DNA from 3 places in the Pseudoalteromonas sp. SWXJZ94C genome. Region 1 is predicted to be linked to each of the others. Evidence: predicted binding sites of a transcription regulator. Region 1 holds the regulator's gene; each other region holds the start of a gene.
The links. The regulator sigma-54, encoded in region 1, starts transcription at its own class of promoters, with help from an activator protein. The targets are predictions, from matches to a motif close to GTTGGCACGNNNNTNGNNT.
Positions count from the first base shown of each region.

Region 2: a site for sigma-54 is predicted at 3,096-3,114, ahead of I6F65_RS07555 (diacylglycerol kinase family protein). Genes of this name have one in related genera too.
Region 3: a site for sigma-54 is predicted at 2,750-2,768, ahead of I6F65_RS05865 (flagellar basal body rod protein FlgF). Genes of this name have one in related genera too.

Region 1 is NZ_JADYXF010000045.1:11,539-17,244, reverse strand. Features, by position in the region: gene I6F65_RS17220 (calcium/sodium antiporter) at 1-130, shown strand, start outside; gene I6F65_RS17215 (KpsF/GutQ family sugar-phosphate isomerase) at 134-1,105, shown strand; gene kdsC (3-deoxy-manno-octulosonate-8-phosphatase KdsC) at 1,106-1,657, shown strand; gene lptC (LPS export ABC transporter periplasmic protein LptC) at 1,654-2,208, shown strand; gene lptA (lipopolysaccharide transport periplasmic protein LptA) at 2,198-2,743, shown strand; gene lptB (LPS export ABC transporter ATP-binding protein) at 2,740-3,465, shown strand; gene I6F65_RS17190 (RNA polymerase factor sigma-54) at 3,535-5,034, shown strand; gene hpf (ribosome hibernation promoting factor) at 5,062-5,349, shown strand; gene ptsN (PTS IIA-like nitrogen regulatory protein PtsN) at 5,354-5,706, shown strand, end outside.
Region 2 is NZ_JADYXF010000013.1:66,729-72,434, forward strand. Features, by position in the region: gene maiA (maleylacetoacetate isomerase) at 1-19, shown strand, start outside; gene I6F65_RS07540 (TIGR02647 family protein) at 33-266, opposite strand; gene I6F65_RS07545 (DUF1496 domain-containing protein) at 678-980, shown strand; gene I6F65_RS07550 (VF530 family DNA-binding protein) at 1,035-1,343, shown strand; gene I6F65_RS07555 (diacylglycerol kinase family protein) at 1,410-3,029, opposite strand; gene I6F65_RS07560 (sigma-70 family RNA polymerase sigma factor) at 3,392-3,916, shown strand; gene I6F65_RS07565 (anti-sigma factor) at 3,913-4,596, shown strand; gene I6F65_RS07570 (DUF4331 domain-containing protein) at 4,727-5,706, shown strand, end outside.
Region 3 is NZ_JADYXF010000009.1:99,487-105,192, reverse strand. Features, by position in the region: gene flgB (flagellar basal body rod protein FlgB) at 1-118, shown strand, start outside; gene flgC (flagellar basal body rod protein FlgC) at 124-555, shown strand; gene I6F65_RS05875 (flagellar hook assembly protein FlgD) at 569-1,249, shown strand; gene flgE (flagellar hook protein FlgE) at 1,309-2,652, shown strand; gene I6F65_RS05865 (flagellar basal body rod protein FlgF) at 2,805-3,548, shown strand; gene flgG (flagellar basal-body rod protein FlgG) at 3,570-4,358, shown strand; gene flgH (flagellar basal body L-ring protein FlgH) at 4,374-5,057, shown strand; gene I6F65_RS05850 (flagellar basal body P-ring protein FlgI) at 5,070-5,706, shown strand, end outside.

The DNA of each region.
Region 1 (5,706 bases):
CGCAACCATCGCCCTTATTGTTATGTCATTGAACTTTAGAGGTTCTCAACGTATAAATAGAGTAGAAGGTGGTTTATTGCTAGTCGCATTTTTGAGCTACCAAGGGTACATTTTTAGTCAAGTAGGGTAAATCATGACAAAACTGAATTTTATAAAACAAGGTCTGCGCGTTCTTGATATAGAACGTCAAGCACTTAGTGATATTACTCAATATGTAGATGAAAACTTTAATCAAGCATGCCAGTTAATGTTTGATTGCAAAGGACGTATTATAGTTATTGGCATGGGGAAGTCTGGTCATATAGGCACTAAAATAGCAGCAACTCTTGCTAGCACAGGTAGCCCTGCTTTTTTTGTACATCCAGGTGAAGCAAGTCACGGCGATTTAGGTATGATCACTTCAAGTGACGTAGTAATACTTATCTCCAACTCAGGGGAGACCAGCGAAGTATTAAATATTATTCCGGTTTTAAAACGCCTTGGTGCAAAAATAATAGCCATGTCGGGTAATACAGAATCTACAATGGCAATACTTGCTAATGTACATGTATGCATTAAAGTAGAAAAAGAAGCTTGCCCTTTAGGGTTAGCGCCAACAGCAAGTACAACGGCAACACTCGCCATGGGAGATGCTATGGCTGTCGCGCTTTTAGAAGCTCGTGGATTTACTGCCGATGATTTTGCTCTTTCTCACCCTGGTGGAAGTTTAGGCAAACGTTTATTGCTTACTTTAAAAGATGTTATGCACAGCGGTACAAACACGCCTATTATTAGTATTTCACAAACTGTAAAAGATGCACTTATTGAAATGTCTGCAAAAGGCTTAGGCATGACGACTATTGTTGACGAAAATCAGCAATTGGCCGGATTATTTACTGATGGCGACCTACGTCGTATTTTAGAGCAACGCATAGATATCCATTCAACACCTATAGATGTTGTAATGACCAAATCATGCACTACGGCAACTCAAGGTATGCTTGCAGCCGAAGCGCTTAATATAATGGAACACAAACGCATTAATGGTTTAATCGTTGTAAATGAGTTAAACCAGCCTATTGGCGCACTGAATATGCAAGATTTATTAAAAGCAGGAGTATTATAAATGCAATTTGAAGAACTCTATCAACCGCTGAGCGATGACGCAAAAGCGCGCGCTAAAAAAGTAAAACTGCTTATATGCGATATTGATGGTGTATTTTCTGATGGTCGTATTTACCTTGGAAACCAAGGCGAAGAGCTAAAAGCGTTTAATACAAAAGATGGGTTTGGTATAAAAGCACTTATTAATAGCGGGTTTGAAGTTGCTGTTATTACAGGGCGTCATTCGCATATAGTGCAACAACGTATGAGCAGCCTAACCGTTCAACATATTTATCAAGGTCAAGAAAACAAACTTATTGCCTACCAAGAGCTAAAAAATAAGCTCAACTTAAGCGATGAAAAAATTGCCTATATAGGTGACGACGGTCCTGATATGCCAGTAATGGAATTAGTCGGTTTTGCAGTAGCTGTTAACGATGCGCATCCACTAATTAAGCGTTTATCGCACTACACTACACAAATGCCAGGCGGTTTTGGTGCTGTAAGAGAACTAACCGATTTACTAATGCTTGAAAACAACAAGCCATTAACTACTCAAGGTACAAGTTCATGAATGCAGCGCGCATAATACTAAGCGTTTTATTCATCAGCTGTATGGTTTGGCTTTGGTACCCTTATTTTACACAAACAAATATTGCAACGCAGGTAGAGCAAGAAGTTGTAGCTAAACCTGACTATATCGCCATAGAATTAAAGCAAACGGCGTATGATGAGAATGGTAAAATTAGCCATAAAGTAACTGCTGCAAAAATGGAGCTGTATCAACAGTTAGGCTTTACCTTTTTTGAAAAACCTATTTTCACTTTATATGACGAAAAGCAAACATGGCGCATCAATGCGGATGAAGCAACGTTGTATGAAGGTAAACAGTTAATTTTAGAGGGCAACGTAGTCGCTAAAAATCTAACTGACAACGCAATGATTGATAAGATCAATGCCGATAATATTCAAGTAGATATAAAGCAACTGACAATGCGCTCCGAACAGCCTGTCATTGTGACTGGACCTAACTTAAAAATCACCGGTAAAGGCCTTGAAGCCGATTTAAAAACTGAAGTGATAAAACTCATTAACCATACGCGAACCATATACTATGACCAATAAAATATTAAAATCACTTATTATTCCTACACTTATACTAGCCTTTAATAGTAATGCAGCAGAACAAAGTACACAACCTGCCGCTAATCAAATATCAATTAGTGCCGACAAACAAGAAGGCCAACTAAAAGCTAATGTAGGTATTTTTGAAAAAAATGTTGAAATTATTCATGGTAACCGTCGCATTACGGCTGACCGCCTCGAAGTGCATAAGCGTGACGAATTAGGTGACAATAAACAGTTATTAATTGCCACTGGCAGCCCTGCGTACTTTGAAGAAAAGCAAGATGACGGCACAATAATGAGCGCAAGTGCGAACGAAGTTCGTTACGATGTAGCTAAGCGTTTTTTAACACTTGTTGGCGATGCACAAGTATCGCAAGCTGGACAAAAAATTAACGCAAAAAGCATTACTTACGATATGCAGCAACAGCTTATTAGTGCTGAAAAAGACGAAAACTCTACCGATCGCGTTCATACTATTTTAGTGCCTATTGAAGCTACAAAAAGTAAAAAAAGCGATAAAGGTCAACCATGAGCACATTAAAAGCAGAGCTGTTAGCAAAAAGCTATAAAGGTCGTGAAGTTGTTAAAAATGTAGGTCTTGAGGTTAAGGCTGGCAGTATTGTTGGTTTACTTGGACCTAATGGTGCAGGTAAAACTACAACGTTTTATATGATTGTAGGACTTGTACCTAGCGACAAAGGTAAAATATCCATCGATGATAACGATATTACTCTTTTACCTATGCATAGTCGTGCTAGATTAGGGATAGGGTATTTACCACAAGAATCGTCAATATTTAGAAAACTGACTGTTTACCAAAACTTAATGGCTATTTTAGAAACGCGTAAATCGTTAAATAAACAAGCTCGAGAAGACACATTAAATAATCTATTGGATGAATTTAGCATTCAGCATATTCGTGATAGCCAAGGTATGGCTTTATCCGGTGGTGAACGTCGCCGTGTAGAAATAGCACGTGCACTTGCCGCCGATCCTAAGTTTATATTGCTAGATGAACCTTTTGCTGGTGTAGACCCAATTTCAGTATTAGATATTAAGAAAATAATAGAACATCTTAAAAACCGTGGGATTGGTGTATTAATTACCGATCATAACGTAAGAGAAACCCTTGATGTTTGTGAAAAAGCCTACATTGTTTCTCATGGGGAGCTAATTGCATCTGGCACTCCTGAACACGTATTAAACGATAAAACAGTACGCGATGTTTACTTAGGCGAGCAATTTAGGCTGTAACATTAACGCCATGTCTTTGAGCATCTGCTAGTATTAATTATAACAACATAAAAGGATTGTTAGAGATAAATGAGGCAATCATTACAGCTGCGCATGGGCCAGCAACTTACAATGACACCACAGCTGCAACAAGCAATTCGTTTGTTGCAACTCAGTACATTGGATCTCCAGCAAGAAATACAAGAAGCTCTTGATAGCAACCCGCTGCTAGAAGTTGAAGAAAACGACTACGCAGAAGATTCTGCTGGCAAAAATGAGCAAAAAGCTGATAACGATGACGTTACTGTTAGCGCATCTGCAGATGATGCTCCTAGCGAATACGAACAAGATAGTGGTGAAGCACTTGCTAAAGATACAGTAAGTGACGACATGGCTATGGATGTTAGCTGGGATGAGTACATGAGTGCTGCGCCTGCATCGTCATCAGGACCAATGCCTGAGGACGAGTCAATATACCAAGGTGCTTCAACCGAAACACTTCATGAGTACCTAATGTGGCAGTTACAATTAACGCCTTTTAGCCCTACTGATGAAGCTATTGCAATCGCTATTGTTGAAGCCGTAGATGATTCTGGTATTTTAACACTTAGCTGTGAAGAAATTTTAGAGAGCTTCAATCAAGAAAACGAAGATGATAACGAAGTCGAACTTGACGAAATTGAAGCCGTTTTAAAGCGTATCCAACTGTTTGATCCGGTCGGTATTGCTGCACGTAGTTTACAAGAGTGCTTGTGTATTCAGCTTAACCAGTTTGATAAAGAAACACCTTACATTAATGAAACAAAAATGATCTTAACCGAGCATATTGATTTATTAGCTGCTCGTGACTATCGTACATTAATGAAAAAAACTAAGCTCAAAGAAGAAGAGCTTAAAGAAGTAATGACACTAATACATACTCTCAGCCCTAAACCCGCTGATACGATTGTTAGAGAAGAGTCTGAGTATGTTATTCCTGATGTGTCGGTTAAAAAAATTAAAGGTCGCTGGGTTGTAGAATTAAACCCAGATAGCATGCCTAAAATAAGAGTAAACAGCCAATATGCTGCAATGTCTCGTACCGTTAAATCTAGTGGTGATAGCCAATTTATTCGCTCACACTTACAAGAAGCAAAATGGTTTATTAAAAGCCTAGAAAGCAGAAACGACACATTGTTAAAAGTAACAAATTGTATTGTTAAGCAACAACAAGGCTTTTTTGAACACGGTCCAGAAGCCATGAAACCAATGGTTTTAAATGATGTTGCTGAAATGGTAGAAATGCACGAGTCGACTATTTCTCGCGTAACAACCCAAAAGTATATGCACACGCCACGTGGAATATTTGAGTTAAAATACTTTTTCTCAAGCCATGTAAGCACCGAAAATGGTGGCGAATGTTCATCTACGGCAATACGCGCTCTGATTAGAAAATTAATCGCAGCAGAAAACTCAGCAAAACCATTGAGTGATAGCAAGATAGCGGATATATTGGCTGAGCAGGGAATTAAAGTAGCTAGACGCACGATCGCAAAGTACCGCGAATCTCTGGCTATTCCACCGTCAAATCAGCGAAAAAGTCTGATTTAAGACGCAAAAACAAAGAGGGTAACGCTTATGCAACTAAACTTAACTGGTCGTCACGTAGAAGTAACCGATTCACTAAAAGACTATGTAAACACTAAATTTGCGAAGCTAGAAAGGCACTCTGATCATATTAATAATGTTCATGTCATTCTCGATGTAGAAAAATTAAACCAAAAAGCAGAAGCAACAATTCATGTCAGTGGTGCAGAATTATTTGCCTCTACTGAACATCAAGATATGTATGCCGCCATTGACTCGTTGATTGACAAGCTCGATCGACAAGTTATCAAACACAAAGAGAAGCTTGCTCGACACTAATATTATGAAATTAAGTTCACTTATATGTCAGGACTGCAGCAAAGCTGCGGTCCTTTTTAATAGTAAAAAAAGAATTTTAGAGTTTATTAGCGAACTTGCTCACAACAAGCTTCCTTACTTATCTCAACAAGATATTCTTAGTGCTTTACTAAGCAGAGAAAAACTAGGTAGTACAGGCATTGGTAAAGGTATTGCAATCCCTCACGGACGAATGAGTGGCGTAGAAGAACCTTTAGCTTTAGTACTTGTTAGCGAAACACCTATTAACTTTGATGCGATAGATAACCGCCCTGTAGATATTTTTGTTGCACTCATCGTACCAGATGGTGATAACCAACAGCACTTAAAGACTCTAGC
Region 2 (5,706 bases), on a different contig from region 1:
CCAACCCGATGCAAATTAAAGTAATTTAAATACTAACTCTGAAGCGCACTATGAATAACCGTAATATGTTCAATTAAATCCAAGCCCAGATCGGTTAAGTAACCGCCATCGGGGCTATCTATAATTCCTTTGTCAAATAGTCGCTGCGCCGCGCTAAGTAGGCTGGGCTCTGCATCTGAATGTAGTTTAATTCCTTGCATTTTACTGTCGCGAGGGAATTTAGCTAATAATGTAAATTCTTCTATCATAGTTTGATTAAATTGCATGTGTTCACCTTTTTATTGTTCTGTGTTTTGTTGAGTGTGTTGTATATTACTTACCCTAGCATGTTTTTTATACCAATTGTATTAAATGTAATTTGTATTAACTCTAGGGTCTGTTGATCTTTCAAGGTTAAATTTGCAGCAGTCTGTTTGGTATTTAGGCAAGGCAGAGCCTATACAGTGTGGTTATTCCCCATAAATAGGCGATAACGTAGCATTAATGCCAAACAGGCGCTGCCCAAAGGGTTCTTCCTAGGGGCTATTTACTCTTTGTTGCTCGGTTTTGACTTAGCCCACTAGGTTACAAATCTCGCGCCGCGATTAAATAGCCCCTAGTTTGAACAAATTTTAATCCGCAAAGATCAACAGACCCTAGTGTATTATTTTTAAAATCGCGAAAATTTAAGGTGAGAAATGCGCAATTTATATATTCTATGTTTTTGTTTTAGTTGCTTAACATTCACAATGCTTAGCCATGCAGGTTCTAATAAAACGCTTTCGGTGGTGGATGCAGAGCAATTTATTAGTCTCGATTCTAGTTGCTGGTACGATAATAAACGCTACACCGAGGGAGCTTTAATACAAGTACACTCTTTTACATTACTTTGTGGTGCAAAAAACCCACAACAAAATAACAGTCAGTTAATCTGGCTTAAAATAGATAAACAAGGCAATGCTATTTACCCGTCGCAGCCTAAAAAAATCACAGTGAATTAGCCTCTATGCGTGAAATAAGCTACAATGCGCATAGTTTAAATAAGCAGTGCAGCTATGAATAATCAACCTAAAAACCCTTTACATGGGGTAACGTTAGAACAAATACTTGTTGAGTTAGAACAGCGACTTGGCTGGAGAACACTCGGTGAGCAAGTGAAAATAAAATGCTTTACTGATGCGCCAAGCATTAAGTCGAGTTTAAAATTTTTACGCAAAACACCATGGGCACGCGATAAAGTAGAAGCTCTCTACATTCATACTATAAATAACAAACCTATTCGCAGACCAAGAAGTGCGCCTAGAGAAACGTCAAATCAAGCACCTGATACAACAGGATTTGTTTGGCCTTCTATTAAAAAATAATTTATAAAGTGATGTATAACCGTGTTATACATCACTTTATACTTTAGCCCCCTCTTACATACCTTTTTATACCTCTTTGCAAATTACATTTAGTGATGCCGGCTCTATGGTAATAACTAACTTGTCAGCTGTTTTAACTTCCCCATCAACTACATACTTAATTGTATTTTCGCCCGTAATTTCGACTTTTTTAGCATTGGTATGATGAGAATTAATTGCTAAATGTGTTTGTGTAATACTGCTAAACATCAGCTCTGCAATACTTAATACCGTTGTAGAGTTTTCGTCATTAGGGGTTAGCCAGCTTATATCAAGTAAACCATCACTGTGGTCGGGTTGCCCACCGCCTTGTGCTAACAATGTAGTAAAAGGTGCGGCATTGGCTACAATAAAGCTATTTGTGCAGATTTCTCGTGGTTCATTATTATCGAGTTTAACGTTAAGTATTTGCGATTTTTGTTCGCTAAATGATTGTAAAAAACCATTGATATAAGCAAGCTGACCTAATTTATTTTTAGACTCTCGGTCTGCTTTTTCTATCATTGATTGCTCAAAACCAATACCCGTTAGTAACAACATAAGTTCATTATTACAGTAAGCGGTGTCTATAAGGCTGGTTTGCCCATCAATAATTAAATCACATGCTTGTTCCACAGGAATAAATTTAGAGCTAATTCCCATTAATACATGAGCAAGTGCATTAGCAGTCCCTAAGGGGATAATACCTAGCTTACAAGATGTATTAACTAATACACTAGCCACTTCTGCAACGGTGCCATCACCACCACAAGCAATAACAATGTCTGGGTTGTGCTTCATAGCTTGCTCAGCTAAAGCCGTACCATTAACTTGTGTTGATGTAGTTAAAACCGTTAAATCATAATAAGCTGATAAACGAGCAATAATTATGTGCTCTTTATCTTGCCATATTTTTGTACCCGATACTGGGTTGGCAATTAAAAATGCTTTGTTTTTAATTATTAACTCACCTTTTTTATGACGCTTAGCAAGGTGACGTAATTGGCGCTTATTCAAATTAGCTGTTTGGCGAGTTTCTTTTATTTGAGCGAGTACTTCATGTACATCTGCATTTTTATTTTGGCTTAGTAAGTAAGCAGCCATAACAAAAACAGAACGCCCTCGGCCTAAAGCACAGTGTATAACAACACGACGGTCTTTTTTAATATGATGGTGTATCCAGTTAATAGCCTGATTTAGCTGTGAGTGCGAAGGTATACTGTGATCAAGCACAGGGATATTTAAATACTTTATATTTTCTTGCGTAGAACTCCACTCTAACCCATCAAATTCGCAAGTTACATCTAAAATTGCCGTAATACCGTTACTTTTTAATGTATCTATATCTGAAGGAAATAACCGACAAGCTAAAAACAAGTGCTTATTAATTTGTTGAATGGGCGGCACTTTGTCATGTTTACGTGCCCACGCATTATATATTTGCACGCCAAACAAAAATGGTACGAATGCCCAACGTATATAAAAAGGAATTACACCGTTTTCACGCTTTCTAAATATTTTGGCTATATTAAAAATATAAGCAGCACTAACAAGCGTAAGTGATAGAGCGGTCCAGTAAAAAACAATCGAAAAATAAACTGAGTTTACTTCCCAGCCTGTCAATATAAGTAACAACGCTAGTATTAAATAACTAATTGCAGCCCACATACTGTCTCCTTTAATGGTGTATTACCGTTATTATTTTTGCTTATTTAAACGGTTGAATTTTTAACGTTGCAAATAACGCGCCATATAAAAGTTTAAGGCGCAACACGCTAAAAACATAAGCTATTAATTTAAAAGACTATTTCATAACTAAAAATTCACTTAATAACACTGAATTAAAGTTATGTGCTTTTTACATTGTAATAAGTCAAATATTCCCATAACTATATATTTACAAAAATGATCTTTATTTACTTGTTGTAACGTATAGTTTAGTTGGTTCAAATATCTGCTTCACATTATTTTGCATCCAAACTTCACCTTTATACGTTTACTTAATGACAACAAGAAAAAACAGGAACCTTATGGATAATGATGAATTACTACCACTTTTGTGCGCAACAGCACAAGGAGACAAGCATGCTTTTTCAAATCTTTACCAACAAACGAACGGTAAATTGTTCGCTATAACATTAAATATGCTAACAAACAGAGCTCATGCAGAAGAAGTATTACAGGATGCTTTTATAAAAATTTGGCATAATGCCTCAGAATATAATTCATCTAAAGGTACGGTTATTAGTTGGATGATTAGTATTGTTAGATACAGAAGCCTTGATGCACTTCGCTACAATAAAGTACGAAAAGAGCAATCAATGGGTGATGACGATTATAACGAGCAAGCTATTGATGTAACTTACGATGAAGAAACTAAGCTCGTAGAATGTATCGAGCAATTAGATTCACAACAAAAACAAGCTATTCACTTAGCGTATTACAAAGGACTAAGTCATAGCGAATTAGTTGATCATATTGATACGCCCCTGGGCACAGTTAAAAGCTGGATCAGGCGCGGGCTTATGCAGCTACAAAGGTGCTTAACATTATGAATTATAACAAACCTGAACTATTAGATGCGCTTGCTGGCCAATATGTGCTTGGTACACTAAGAGGGCTAGCCCGAAAACGCTTTCAACGCTTGCTACTTACTTCTCATCAAGCGCGCGAAGCGATTTCGATGTGGGAACAAAATTTAAATAATTTAGCGAGCTCTATTACTGCGCAAACACCTAGCGATGATGTATGGCAACAAATTATACAGCGCATTGAAAACCAGCCGCAGCAAAGTAAAAAAGTAATACACACCAAACCATCACTTTGGAGAACATGGTCTTTTGTAGCAACGGCTGCGTGTATTGTTTTAGCCTTTTTAGTAATACAACCGGCTACTAAAATTGAAAATACGCAACAAATTGCGTTAGTTCAAAATCAAGATAAACAATCACTTTGGTTTATAGATGTAAATGAACAAGCACTTTCAATAAAAGCAAGCAGCCAGCTAGTTGCTCAAACAAATAAAGACTATGAGCTTTGGATGATACTTAAAGGTCAAGATACTCCTATTTCTCTTGGTTTATTGCCCAAACAAGGCGGTAAAATATTACTAAAAGATAAACGCTTTAATGCCAGTAATATTACTCTGCTAGCGGTAAGCTTAGAGCCTATTGGCGGCTCGCCTAATGGTTTACCTACCGAAGTGTTGTATACAACTGAGTTAATCCTTTTATAACTTTTTATTGGCTACTTTTAAAAGTAGCCAATTTTTAACAAAATATAAAATAATTTAACTTTTTTGCATCCAATTTAAAACCTGCCCCGTTATTACTCATGACTTCAATCAAAAACTAAAGGACAAAGTCATGAAAGCTTTAACTCCATCAATACTTGCAGTAGTAATATGCAGTACATTTGCTAGTGCACCAAGCGAGGCGTCAAGCCACAGAGAAGCACCAAATATTAGTCGCTTCCCGACTTTAGACTCTACAGATTTTTATATTTTTAATAGTTATGAACAAGGTCGTGACGATTTCGTTACATTAATTGCTAACTACATCCCATTACAAGATGCATACGGTGGTCCAAATTATTTTGCAATGGACCCAGACGCAACATACAACATTCACATTGATAACGACGGCGATGCAGTTGAAGACATTACATTTGCGTTTAACTTTGAAAGCATGCTGCCAAACGATAATCAAGGCGTACAATTAACAGTAGGTCCTGAGGGTAACCAACGTACGGTATCTGTTCCACTTAAAAATGTAGGCGGTGTGTCAGCAGGTAATGACAGTGCGGCTAACTTTAGTGAATCTTACACTGTAAGTATGATTAACGGTCCTCAAAAAGTAGGCACTAGTGTTGAGCTAAATAATACAGCAACAAATTCAACAACATTTAAAAAGCCGCTTGATTACATTGGTAATAAAACATTCACTTCTATGGAAAATTATCAAACTTATGCAGATCAATTTATGTATCAAGTTTCAATTCCTAACTGTAACTCAATGGCAAGAGTATTTGTTGGACAACGTAAAGACCCATTCGTAGTAAATTTAGGCAAAACATTTGATTTGGTAAATTATGTACCAGTTGAAGGCGATAGTGCTCCAGGTGCTGGCGATGGCGGTGGCTTTCCAGGTGGTATTACACAATCTGCTGACAACGATGATTTAGCTGATAAAAACATAACCTCTATCGCTATCGAAATTCCTAAAAGTTGTGTTGTAGGTGAAGGAAATGGTGTAATTGGTTCGTGGACAACAGCGAGCTTACCACAAGCACGCATTTTAAATCCTAATGCTAAATTTGCTAACAACGCTGTTAACGGCGGCGCATT
Region 3 (5,706 bases), on a different contig from region 1:
TGATATACAGGTGGAACGGAACTTGTATACACAGAATGCTATGGAGTATCAGGCAAGCTTGCAGTTTTTAAGCGGCAGGTTTAAAGGTCTGAATAAAGCACTCGGTAGTCAAGGATAAAAATTATGAGTTTATATAATGTATTTGATATAGCTGGTTCGGGTATGAGCGCACAAAATGTACGCTTAAATACCACCGCGAGTAATATTTCTAATGCTAATACGATTAGTTCTTCTCAAGACAAAACATACCGAGCGCGACAACCTGTATTTGCTGCTGAACTTACCAAAGCGTCAGCATCAGCAAGTAATCCACAGGGCTCCGCTGTTGGCGTTAAAGTATTGGGTATTGTTGAAAGCAACAAACCATTACAAATTGAATATAATCCAAATCATCCAAGTGCGGATGAAAATGGTTATATCTATAAACCCAACGTTAATGTTGTTGAGGAGATGGCTAATATGATTTCTGCCTCTCGCTCTTATGAAACAAACGTGCAAGTTGCAGATGCAGCTAAGCAAATGTTAAGTAAAACACTGCTGCTAGGTCAGCGGTAACCGAGGGTAGGTTATGAGTACCGATATAAACACATCTTCATCCTATTTAGACTCTTTACGTTGGCAAGATAGTACGCCAGTTTCAACTGAAGAAGAAAGTGATGCGTTAACCCAAGAAGATTTCTTCTCGCTGTTAACACAACAGCTGTCGTTTCAAGATCCAAGTAACCCAGCAGATAACGATCAAATGATTGCGCAAATGACCAGCTTTACCATGGCGCAAGGAATTAGTGATTTGAATTCAAACTTTGAATCACTTGCCACATCAATGACCTCAAACTCAGCGCTACAAGCGTCGACGTTAGTAGGTAAACAAGCGTTACTAGAATCTAATACATTAGATTTAAATGAAACAGATGACGCAAAAGGTTCTATTGTTGCTGAAAACCCTGTTGAAAGTTTAACGTTGCGCGTTACCGATGCATCAGGTCAATTAGTGCGAAGCATTGATTTAGGATCTCAGTCTGCAGGCGCAGTACGCTTTGCATGGGATGGTAAAAATGATGCAGGTGAACGTTTACCTGAAGGTGAATATACAGTATCTGCTGAAGGCAGTACTAATGGTGAGTTTTCAAGCTTACCAATAGCAACGTTTAAAAATATTGAGAGTGTTAATATTAATGGCTCCAGCGGCATAATAATTAATACTAAAGAAGGTGCGGTTAGGCTGACAGATGTAGCAGAAATCGCGTAAAAATTTTAAGTATATTTCGCCTGTCAGCAGGCTAAAAATTAACAGGTTAAAGGTGAATTATGAGTTTCAATATTGCATTAACCGGCCTAGCTGCCGCTCAAAAAGATTTAGACGTTACTGCAAATAACATTGCAAACGTTAATACTACTGGCTTTAAAGAATCACGTGCTGAGTTTGCTGATGTATATGCATCATCTGTATTTAGCGCAGGAAACACTAAAAATGGTGACGGCGTGCAAACGACTACGGTTGCTCAGCAATTTCACCAGGGTTCATTACAATTTACTAATAACTCACTTGATTTAGCAATCACGGGCGAAGGTTACTTTGCGATGAGTGAAGATTTAGGTTCGCAAGACTTTTCATATACGCGTGCCGGTGCATTTAAATTAAATGAAGACAACTTTGTAGTGGATGCAAAAGGTAACTTTTTACAAGGGTTTCCGGTAGACGAATCAACAGGTGATACAACATCTGTAAGTTTGAGTACATCATCTCCATTACAAATACCAGATTCTTCAGGATCGCCACGTGCAACAACTCAAATATATTCGTCATTTAATTTAGATTCACGTAGTACGCAGCCAACAGTTACGCCTTTTGACTCAGGTACGAGTGCTTCTTATAACAGTTCTACATCAACAACTGTTTATGATTCGTTAGGTGAAGCACACGTTTTACAATTATATTTTGTGAAAACAGATCCTGCTACTACAGCAAATACATGGGAAGTTTACGGAACATTAGACGGTAAAAATTTCGATGCTAGTGGAACTGAAACAGCGGCTGGTGCTCATTCTCCTATCGACACACTTGCTTTTACATCGGCAGGTTTGCCAGATGTAACGTCTCCAGCTACAACGTTTGATGATGTTGCCTTAGCTTCAGGTGCGGCAGCAGGAATGAGCACTCTATTAGATAACGGTGCTAGTTTTTCTGAAAATATAAATGTAAGTTGGCGCGATGAAGCCGGCTCAGCAAATAAAATACCAACTCAATATGCAAGTAGCTTTGAAGTAAAAGCACTTGAGCAAGACGGTGCAACAGTTGGTCGTTTAGCCGGTATTGATATTGGTACCGACGGTAAAGTAGTTGCATCTTATAGTAATGGCGACTCAACATTTTTAGGTCAAGTAGCAATGGTGCGTTTTTCAAACTCACAAGGTTTGCAACAAGTAGGTGATACTTCTTGGAAATCAAGTTTGACATCTGGCGAGCCAATGGCGGGTGAACCAAACTCTGGTACGTTAGGGTCTATTAACTCATCAGCACTTGAGCAATCAAACGTTAATTTAACAAATGAACTAGTTGACTTAATTAGTGCTCAGCGTAATTTTCAGGCTAACTCTCGAGCGCTTGAAGTTAACTCTACAATTCAGCAAACTATTTTACAGCTGCAATAAATTAAACGTTCTACAGTTAAATATTTTAGGCTGCATTTTTGCAGCCTTTTTTGTTTCTACTGTTTATTTTATCGCCTCAATGTTGTGTCAATTTTAATCTGGCATCTATTTTGCATTTGTTAAGTCAGAGATTTTTTATGTGAGTCGATGTTATGGACAAAATGGTCTACATTGCGGCGTCTGGCGCCAAGCAAAGCCTACAAGGATTAGCGCTTAAAGCCAATAATTTGGCGAATGCCAATACAACGGGTTTTAAAGCTGATTTTGCTCAAGCGCGTTCTATGCAAGCATTTGGTGAAGGCTTACCTACACGCGTATTTTCTATGCAAGAACGTCCAGGTTCAAACATGACATCGGGCGGGATTATTCAAACAGGGCGAGACCTAGATATTGCAATGAGCGATAACGCATGGCTCAGCGTGCAAGATGAATCCGGCAACGAAGCTTACACAAAGGTAGGTACGCTAAACATAACAGCCGAAGGCATGTTAGTTACTAGTGGTGGTCGTCAAGTTATTGGCGAAGGTGGTCCGGTTATATTACCTGTGCCAATTGAAAAAATTGGTTTTAGTGAAGACGGTACTATTCAAGTTCGACCTCAAGGCGCACCCGCTAATTTTTTAGAAGAAGTCGATCGTTTAAAAGTAGTTGAAGCCAATGGCTCTCAGCTCGAAAAAGGTAACGATGGCTTATTCAGACCAAAGCCTAATCAAACGGTTGATACCTCAGCCAATGTAAAAGTATTAAGTGGTAGTTTAGAAATGTCGAATGTGAATCCGGTTCACGAAATGGTCGACATGATCAGCCATCAACGCCAATTTGAATTACAAGTAAAACTAATGAAAACAGCTGAAGAGATTGATAAAACGCAAGATCAGCTGTTACGCGTAGTTTAACTTTAAAATGAGGACACTATTATGAATCCTGCATTGTGGATCAGTAAAACAGGGCTTGACGCTCAACAAACCGATATATCGGTTATTTCAAATAACTTGGCAAATGCGAGTACGGTTGGTTATAAAAAAAGCCGTGCCGTATTTGAAGATTTACTTTATCAAAATATAAATCAGCCGGGCGGACGTTCATCGCAAGACACCGAAATGCCATCAGGGTTAATGTTAGGTGCTGGTGCAAAAGTGGTTGCTAACCAAAAAAACTTTTCACAAGGTAATATGTTAACCACCGAAAACTCATTAGATTGGATGATTTCGGGCTCTGGTTTTTTTGAAGTACTCCAACCAGATGGCAACATTGCTTATTCTCGCAATGGGCAATTTACTACCGATGGCGACGGAAGAGTTGTTACATCGGGCGCAGGTTATGTTGTTCAACCAGAAATGAATGTACCTGACGACGCGCAATCAATCACAGTTTCTCAAGACGGCGAAGTGTCAGTACGTGTTGCAGGACAAGCCGATAACGTTGTTATTGGGCAAATTACAATAAGTGACTTTATTAATCCATCAGGTCTTGAGCCTATAGGGCAAAACCTTTACACCGAAACCGCAGTAAGTGGTGCGCCAGTGCAAGGTAACCCAGGTGTTGATGGCTTAGGTACTATTATTCAGGGTTCACTTGAAACATCAAACGTAAACGTAACTGAAGAATTAGTAAACCTAATTGAAACACAACGTATTTATGAGATGAACTCAAAAGTAATTTCGGCAGTTGACGAAATGATGAGTTACATCAATCAACAGTTATAAGGTTTAGGGGTGAACATGCGTAATATTATGTTATTTGCAGCAGGTACTTTATTTTTAAGTGGTTGCGTATCAACACAAAATAGTGAAGTGGTGCAAGACGACCCTTACTACGCGCCAATGTACCCTGAGCCAAATATAGAGCCCGTTGTTGCAACCGGTTCATTGTTTAACACAAACGTATCTAACGATTTATACGCAGACAGAAAAGCGCTGCGAACTGGCGATATTATTACGGTTAAATTAGAAGAGTCGACTCAAGCCACAAAAGCGGCAAAAACAGAAACAGACAAAGAAACCGAGGCAAGCCTTGACCCCGTAATTGGTTTTGGCGGCTTACCGGTTAATATTGGTGGCGACAGCATTCAGTTTGGTATTGGTAGCGACTCCTCATTTACGGGTGATTCAAAATCAAACCAATCAAATAGTTTAGTGGGCGACATATCAGTAAATGTAATGCGTGTTTTGCCAAATGGTAACTTAGTTATACGCGGCGAAAAATGGCTAACACTAAATACAGGCGAAGAGTTTATTCGTTTAGAAGGTTTAGTGCGCCCGCAAGATGTAAGTTCAGACAATACAGTTGAGTCAAACCGAATCGCCAATGCGCGTATTCAGTACTCAGGTAAAGGGCAAACCCAAGAGGCACAAAGTCCTGGTTGGTTAACACGCTTTTTTAGTAGCTCGCTTTTTCCTTTTTAGAGGACATTCATTATGAATGGATTTAAAGTTTTTTGTTTAATCGCTTTACTAGGTTGCCAATTTTCGGCAAATGCAGAGCGTATTAAAGATGTCTCTATGGTTGAAGGCGTTCGCTCTAACCAACTAGTTGGTTATGGTTTAGTGGTCGGTTTACCTGGCACTGGAGAGCAAAGCAAGTTTACTCAACAGAGCTTTATGGGCATGTTAAGTAACTTTGGTATTACATTACCTTCTACTTTAAGCCCTAAAATTAAAAATGTAGCGGCAGTGGCCGTACATGCTGAGTTACCAGCATTTAGAAAGCCAGGGCAAACAATTGATATTACCGTATCGTCTATCGGTAGTGCGGGTAGTTTACGTGGTGGCACGCTAATACAAACATTTTTAAAAGGGGTTGATGGCAATGTATATGCCATTGCACAAGGCAGTCTTATTGTAGGTGGTTTAGGTGCACAGGGTTTAGATGGCAGTAAGGTTGTTATTAATACCCCCACGGTTGGTCGAATTCCTAATGGAGCAACGGTTGAGCGCGCTGTTAAAAGTCCGTTTTTGCAAGGTGACTACATTACCTTTAATTTAAATCGCCCTGATTTTACAACAGCAAAACGCCTTGAAGAAACAATTAACAACCTAGTTGGTCCTAACAGCG